DNA from 2 places in the Janthinobacterium sp. C22 genome. Region 2 is predicted to be linked to the other one. Evidence: predicted binding sites of a transcription regulator. Region 2 holds the regulator's gene; the other holds the start of a gene.

Evidence for each region. Region 2 encodes LexA, which represses DNA repair genes until DNA is damaged. Its sites were predicted from a motif close to ACTGTATNNNNATACAGT; they were not measured.
Region 1: imuA (translesion DNA synthesis-associated protein ImuA) is a predicted target of LexA. The motif match lies at 2,386-2,403, and genes of this name have one in related genera.

What each region holds. Positions count from the first base shown of each region.
Region 1 covers NZ_CP193659.1:2,226,927-2,230,783, reverse strand. The annotation lists gene ACRHIG_RS10375 (glutathione S-transferase N-terminal domain-containing protein) at 1-158, opposite strand, end outside; gene ACRHIG_RS10370 (Y-family DNA polymerase) at 240-1,727, opposite strand; gene imuA (translesion DNA synthesis-associated protein ImuA) at 1,643-2,365, opposite strand; gene ACRHIG_RS10360 (putative Na+/H+ antiporter) at 2,572-3,837, shown strand.
Region 2 covers NZ_CP193659.1:2,375,777-2,379,633, reverse strand. The annotation lists gene rplI (50S ribosomal protein L9) at 104-559, opposite strand; gene rpsR (30S ribosomal protein S18) at 587-877, opposite strand; gene priB (primosomal replication protein N) at 903-1,202, opposite strand; gene rpsF (30S ribosomal protein S6) at 1,223-1,609, opposite strand; gene lexA (transcriptional repressor LexA) at 1,885-2,520, shown strand; gene ACRHIG_RS10975 (cystathionine gamma-synthase family protein) at 2,585-3,826, opposite strand.

The DNA of each region.
Region 1 (3,857 bases), 150 kb from region 2:
TCGAAGCTGACCAGGTGCGGCTCGTACGCCAGGCCCAGCTCTTCCAGCAGGATCGACACCTTGATGCCGTTCGGCGTCGGCAGCGAGTACAGCTGCAGGCGCTCGGGGTGCCGGGCAGGCCATTTTTGGGTGATGGGAAAATCGGAAAGCGGTGTCATGGATATCCTTCATTTCAATTAAAGACGCGGCGCAAGAAAGCAAGTATAGCCAAGCATGGCAGTTTCAGCAGGACAGCGCCTTCAGCCAAACAAGCCATGCAAAAACCAGCGCGGCGCGGCGTCTTCGCCGCTGCCGGCGATGCGTTCGCGGTAGACCCAGTAATGGGCGTGGTCGAGGCCTTCCGCAATAAAATAATCGCGCGCCTGCGACTGGCCCCACCAGCCCGCCTCGATGCGTTCGGCAACGGACACCATTTTCAGGGGCGAGCCATAGAAGGGCCGGTGCTCGCGCATCAGGAGGGCGATGGGCTGGGCCAGCAGCCAGGCGGGACGGGGCATGCCGGGCAAGCCGGGCGGCAAGTCGGGCAGCGCGTTTTTTCCAGCCGGCTTGGTCGGCAGAGGCAGCCACCGGTTGGCCGCTTCGGGGCGGTAATCGGCGCGCGGCGCGGCCTGCAGGACATTGTCCATGCCCAGGCGCGCCACCAGCAATTCCAGCAAGCGCTGGCGCTCCTGCGGCGTGCCGCCCGGCTCGGGGAACAGGCTATCGCTGGGCGGCGCCATCGGCTGCACCTGCAGCGCTTCCAGGGTCAGGCCGATCACGGGCGCGTCCAGCGCCAGCTGCGCCAGGCGCTCCTTGAGCAGGCGCACCAGGTGCTCGTCGCGCCAGACGGCTTCGCCCAGCGCCAGGTCGATGACGGTGGGCGGGCGCGCCACCCTGCCCCGCTCGTGCGCCAGCAGAAGCTGTATGCGCTCGGCGGCAAATTGCCGCGCGCACAGCCAGCCCGTCATCTGCTGCAGCAGGCGGCGCGCGCCGAACAGCAGCGCGTCGGCGTGCTCCACGCGGTCGAACAGTTCCAGGCTGGCGCGGAACGTGGGCGGCGCCTCGAGCCAGACGAACAGTTCCGTGCTGTGGCCATGCGCGTCGTCGAGCATGTCCAGCAAGGCCCCGCCGCAACGGCGCTGTAAGCCGGGCCGGGGCAAGTGGCGCAGCTGCCCCAGGGTGCGGCAGCCGATGCCCTCGAACCAGTCGAGCCAGGGGTGCGCGGGCGGCAGCAAGGCGCACGGCAAGCCGTCGAGGCGGCGCACCAGGCTGGCCATGCTCAAGGTCCGGCCCCGGCGCGTACCGGCGCGCGCCAGCAGCCAGGCACCGCGTGCCGTGGGGGCGCACGACAGCTGGGCCGTGTAGCCGAGCGCGCGCAGGCTGGCCGCGATGTGCCGGCACAGGGCGCGCACGCCGCCGAACAGGCGCAGGCTGGCGCCCGCGTCGACGAGCAGGGTCGCTTCCTCGCCCTGCGCCACCAGCGGCGAATATTGCAGCAGCGCCAGCGCCACCGCCTGCAGGGCCTGCGCTTCCAGCTCGGGCGAGCGTTCGTGCAGGCGCGCCTGCGGCGCCAGCATCAGCGCGCCCGCGCGGCGCATGCCCGGCCGGATGCCGGCCGCCAACGCCAGCGGCGACAGGGCCATCACTTGCTCCTGCTCCAGCACTACGCCGAGGTGGTCAGCCGACCAGCGCGGGCAAAACACTTCGAGCGGGAGCCGGGGCAGGCACAGGCCGATCCAGAGTCGCATGACGCAGCAGTAAAGAAGGAGGTTGCAGGGGCAGGAACAGGGTGCGTCGCGCTGCGGCCCCGGCGCTTGATGAAGCCGATCTCGATGCCGCCGGCGGCCGGGCGCACGGACAGGCGCAGCGGCGCGGGCGACGCATCCTGCGCTCCGTGCAAGGGGCGCAGCATGCAGAACAGGGTATTGCCCGACTGCGCCGCCAGATGCAGCCGGCGCAGGCTGTCGGCGCGCACGTGCGCCTGCCAGAACAGCAGGGCGCCGCACGTGCCGCTGCGCAAGATATTCTCCGCCGCCCACAGGGCGTCCTTGCTGCCGGCGCTTTTGATCCACAGCAATTGCGATGGCGCCAGTCCCTGCGCGGCCAGGGCCAGCGCCTGCGGCGGATGGGGCGGCTGCAGCAGCACGATGGGCAAGCCCGGCAGCTGCGCCAGCGCGGGCGCCAGCAGCCGCAATTCGCCGCTGCCCGGCTGCTGCACCAGCAGATCGATGAGGCTGCCGCTGGGCCAGCCGCCGCCGGGCAGCTGCGCCGACAGGGCGGCAAAGCCCGTATCCAGGCAGCGCGCGGCGCCCTGGCCCAGCTGCGATGCGCGCCACAGGGACGGGTGCAGGGCTTCCGGCGAGGCCATCAATTCGGAATGTTGCATAATTGAATATGAAGATGAATACTGTATGTATATACAGTACTATCCAGCCCTGCTTTTGGCAAGGCTTATCTGCCAGATAGCGTGCCCGGGGCCGCTCCGCCATGTCCGAAAAACCCCGTTTCCCGCATCGATTGCTGTACCATAAGCACTCTCCTTACCGCTCGGCAATGCACCGGGCGGCTTCCTCCGTCCATAAGGAAACGCATTTGACCACCATCCAAATCATCAGCGCCATCGTCTTCGGCCTTGCGCTCATCCACACCTTCGCCGCCAAGTCGTTTGAGACATTATCGCGGCGCCACCCCCGCCACGCGGGCTTACTGCACTTGCTGGGCGAAGTGGAAGTCGTGTTCGGCTTCTGGGCCTTCATCCTGATCATCATCATGGCCTTTGTCTCGGGCAGCGATGCGGCCATCGAGTATGCCGAGTCGCGCCATTACACGGAGCCGCTGTTCGTCTTCGTCGTCATGGTCGTGGCCGCCTCGCGCCCCGTGCTCGACGCCGTGCAGCGCCTGCTGAAAGGCGTGGCGCGCGTGATGCCGCTGCGCACGGAACTGGCCCTCGTCTGGCTGGGCCTGGCGCTCGTGCCCCTGACGGGCTCGCTGATCACGGAACCGGCCGCCATGACACTGGCCGCGCTGATGCTGGCGCCGCAAATCTTCCGTCCGGGCATCCCTGAATGGCTGAAATACGGCGCCTTGGGTGTGCTGTTCGTCAACGTTTCCATCGGCGGCACCCTGACCTCGTATGCGGCGCCGCCCGTGCTGATGGTGGCCACCACGTGGAACTGGGACAGCGCCTACATGGCCACCCATTTCGGCTGGAAGGCCGCCATCGCCGTGCTGGTGAATGCCACGGGCGTGAGCATATTGCTGCGCAAATATCTGCACAGCAACACCTCCGACATCAAGCCGAAGGCCGGCGAAGTGGAAGCGCCGAAAGTGCCGCTGGCCGTCAGCCTGGTGCACATGATCGTGCTGGCCGGCGTCGTGACCCTGGCGCATCATCCCGTGCTGTTCATCGGCCTGTTCCTGTTCTTCCTCGGCTTCGTGCAGGCGTATGAGCGCTATCAAAGCCCGCTGATCCTCAAGGAAGGCTTATTGGTCGGCTTCTTCCTCGGCGGCCTGGTGGTACTGGGCGGCATGCAGCAATGGTGGCTGCAGCCCATCGTTTCCAGCCTGAAACCGCTGGCCCTGTTCTTCGGCGCCCTGGGCTTGACGGCGATCACGGACAATGCGGCCCTCACCTACCTCGGTTCGCTGATCGTCGGCATGACGGACGAAGCGAAATACATGCTGATGGCGGGCGCCGTGGCCGGCGGCGGCCTGACCGTCATCGCCAATGCGCCGAACCCGGCCGGCGTGGCCCTGCTGCGTCGCGGCTTCAAGGATGAATCGATCGGCGCCGTCGGCCTGCTGGCCGGCGCCCTGCTGCCGACGGCCGTGGCGGGCCTGGCCTTCCTGGCTTTGTAAGCGGCATCACGGGGCGGCTG
Region 2 (3,857 bases):
CAAAAATAAAGGGCTGAAAATGAGCGAAAAAAGGCCACAAAAAAGCCGGGCGAACCCGGCTTTTCATAGTGCGGCAGCGCTTGCGGGCCAGGCCCGCAGACGATTACGCGTTCGCGTCTGGAACGACAGCGATCACCACTTCCACGACCACGTCGGTGTGCAGAGCAACCGAAACGTTGTGCTCGCCAACGATCTTCAGCGGGCCGGTAGGCATGCGGATTTGTGCTTTTTCAACAGCAAAACCTTGCTTGGTCAGCGCTTCAGCGATGTCGAAGTTGGTGACGGAACCGAACAGACGGCCATCGACGCCAGCTTTTTGAGCAACTTGAACGGTCAGGCCGCTCAGTTTTTCGCCCTGGGCTTGCGATGCGGCCAGTTTGGCGGCAGCAGCTTTTTCCAGTTCGGCGCGCTTGACTTCGAATTCAGCCACAGCGGTTGCCGTAGCACGACGTGCCAGGCGTTGCGGGATCAGGAAGTTACGTGCGTAACCGTCTTTGACTTTGACGACTTCGCCGAGGTTACCGACGTTTACAACTTTTTCTAACAGAATGATTTGCATAGTTCTTCTCCAGGAATATCTGACCGATTAAGCGTGGTGCAGATCGGTGTATGGCAGCAGCGCGAGGAAGCGAGCGCGCTTGATTGCGGTGTCGACTTGGCGCTGGTAGTGCGCTTTGGTACCGGTCAGGCGTGCTGGCATGATCTTGCCGTTTTCCTGGACGAAGTCTTTCAGCGTGTCGACGTCTTTGTAGTCGACTTGCTCAACGTGAGCTGCCGTGAAGCGGCAGAACTTCTTACGTTTGAACAAAGGGTTTTGCTGTTTGCGTTTTTCTTTAAGCTTGAGCTTATTTTTGTCGAACTTTTTACCGAATGCCATGTCAGGCTCCTGTATCTAAAATGCGCTAGTCGGGAATGACTGCACTAAAATCAATGATGTGAAACACCAAACTCTTGCTGTTGCGGCTCTTCCTGGCCAGGAAACCCGTGAACTGATACACCCCGCCCAAGCTTGCCTGGCTGAACCGGCCTGAAATTTCGCCAGCGGCTAGCGCGGCAACATCAAACTCGGTCAAACGGGCAATCCCTGCTTCCATCTGCTGCGAACTGTGTTGCAATACTGCATTCACAATCGGCAGCCCTGCCGGGGTATAGCGCAATATTTCGCGCTCGGCAATGATGGCGGTGACTTGTAGCTGGTTCAGCGCACGATCCTGGTCAAAAATTAAGCGGCTGCGGCTGGAGCGGCTGCTGGTGCTTCGGTGCGGTGGCTTTTGGCCGCGTCTTCGCGTTGTACCGATTTCATCATCGGCGAAGGAGCTGTTTCAGCTTTCTTCATTTTAACGGTCAGGTGACGCAACACGGCATCATTGAATTTGAATGCTGTTTCCAACTCGACCAGGGTCTCGTTGTCGCATTCGATGTTCAGGCAGATGTAGTGTGCTTTAGGCAGCTTTTGGATCGAGTAAGCCATTTGACGGCGGCCCCAATCTTCCACGCGGTGAACCGAACCGCCGCGGGTGGTTACGCTGGCTTTGTAGCGTTCGATCATCGCGGGCACTTGCTCGCTTTGGTCCGGATGGACGATAAAGACTATTTCATAATGACGCATGCAAACTCCTTCAGGTCGGATTGATAATCGCCCACCCCGGCGTCAAGACGGGTGTGGGAAGGTCAGCCGAAGATTATAACCGCCTTTTGCAAACGTTTCAATCATTGCTTGCGCCAGCGCCCGAAAAGACCGCGCGCAAACGCGCTTTCCGCCCATGGACAAGTATTTCTTGCGAAATTCGCCGAAAACACGCAAATCCCCTTGCATAGTGGGCGATACTGTACAAAAATACAGTCTGTTCATATAGACAGCATTTCAGTATGCACCCACCGCTCATGATCAAGCTGACAGCACGACAAGAACAAATCCTGAACCTGATCAAGGACGCGATTGAAAACACGGGCTTTCCTCCCACCCGTGCCGAAATCGCCAATGAACTGGGTTTCAAATCGGCCAACGCGGCCGAAGAGCATTTGCAGGCCCTGGCCCGCAAGGGCGCCATCGAGATTTCGCCCGGCACCTCGCGCGGCATCCGCCTGATCGGCGCGGCCGCTGAAGCCCTGCCATCGAAAGTGCCGGCAGCGCTGCTGATGTCGCTGCCCCTGATCGGCCGCGTGGCGGCAGGCTCGCCCATCCTGGCACAGGAAAACCTGGAAGCGAGCTACAACGTGGACCCGGCCCTGTTTTCGGCCAAGCCCGACTTCCTGCTGAAGGTGCGCGGCTGGTCCATGCGCGACGCCGGCATCATGGATGGCGATTTACTGGCCGTCAAGAAGGTCGACAGCGCCAAGAACGGCCAGATCGTCGTCGCCCGCATCGGCGACGAAGTCACCGTCAAGCGCTACAAGAAGACGGGTTCCGTGATCGAACTGTTCCCGGAAAATCCCGACTTCAAGGTCATCACCGTATCGCCGGAAGATGAATTCGCCCTGGAAGGGCTGGCCGTCGGACTCATGCGCAGCTGGCATTAAACGACTGCACGAAAAAGGGCCGCAACAGCATGACTGTTGCGGCCCTTTTCATTTATCCGGCGACTTATACATCGAGTGCCTGGCGGAAATCCTCGAGCAGATCCACCTCGTCCTCGATGCCGACGGAGACGCGGATCAGCGATTCGGCGATACCCATGCTGGCACGCCGCTCGGCACCCATCTCATAGAAGATCGTGTGGGCGACGGGAATGACCAGGGTGCGCGTGTCGCCGAGGTTGCTCGCGGGAATGGCCAAATTCAAACGATTGAGGAAATCGAAGCAGTCGATGCCATCCTTGAGTTCAAAGCTGAACAGGGAGCCATAGCTGCGGAACAGGTCGCTCGCCAGCGCATGCTGCGGGTGCGACGCCAGACCCGGGTAATGCACGGCCGCCACGCGCGGATCGGCGGCCAGCATGGTGGCCAGGGCCAGGGCGTTCGAGCAGGTGCGGTCCATGCGCAAGGCCATGGTTTCCGCGCCGACGGCGATATGGTGCGCCGCTTCCGGCCCCAGCGAGGCGCCGAAGTCGCGCAAGGCCTTGGCGCGGATTTGCGCGATACCCCATTGCGCCGGCGCCGCCTTCTTGTAGTTCTCAAAGATGTTCGGATACTGCGTCCAGTCGAACACGCCCGTGTCCGTCAAGCTGCCGCCCAGGGCATTGCCGTGGCCGCCGATGGATTTCGTCAAGGCATTGACCACCAGGCCCGCGCCCACGGCTTTCGGGCGGAACAGATACGGCGTCGTCATGGTGTTGTCGACGATGTACAAGATGCCCTTCTCGCGGCACAACTCGCCGATCTTTGCCAGGTCGGCGATCTGCGTGCGCGGATTGGCGATGGTTTCCACGAACACGATGCGCGTGGCCGGCGTGATGGCGGCCGCCACGTTGGCCACCTCGGTGGCGTCGACGAACGATACATCGATGCCCTGCCCCGTCACCGTTTGCCACAGGCTGTTGGTGTTGCCAAACAAAAAGGCCGACGACACCACATGGTCGCCCGCGCGCAGCAGCGACTGCACCACGGCGCCGATGGCGCCCATGCCGGTGGCGAAGCACAGGGTGGCCACGCCATCTTCCATCTGGTTGACCTTGTCTTCCAGCGCGGACACGGTCGGGTTGCCCTGGCGGCCATAGCGGAAGCCCGGCTCCTTGCCCTGGAACACGGAAGCGAGCTGGCGCGCATCGCCATAGCCGAACGCGACGGAAGTGTGCACGGGCTTGTGCAGGGAGCCGTGCTCGATGCCCTTGCGGCGGTCGTTATGCAGGATGGTGGTGGTAAAGCCGTAGTTTTTTTTATCGTTCATGATCGCGGAGCAAAAAAGCCCGGCGCTAGCC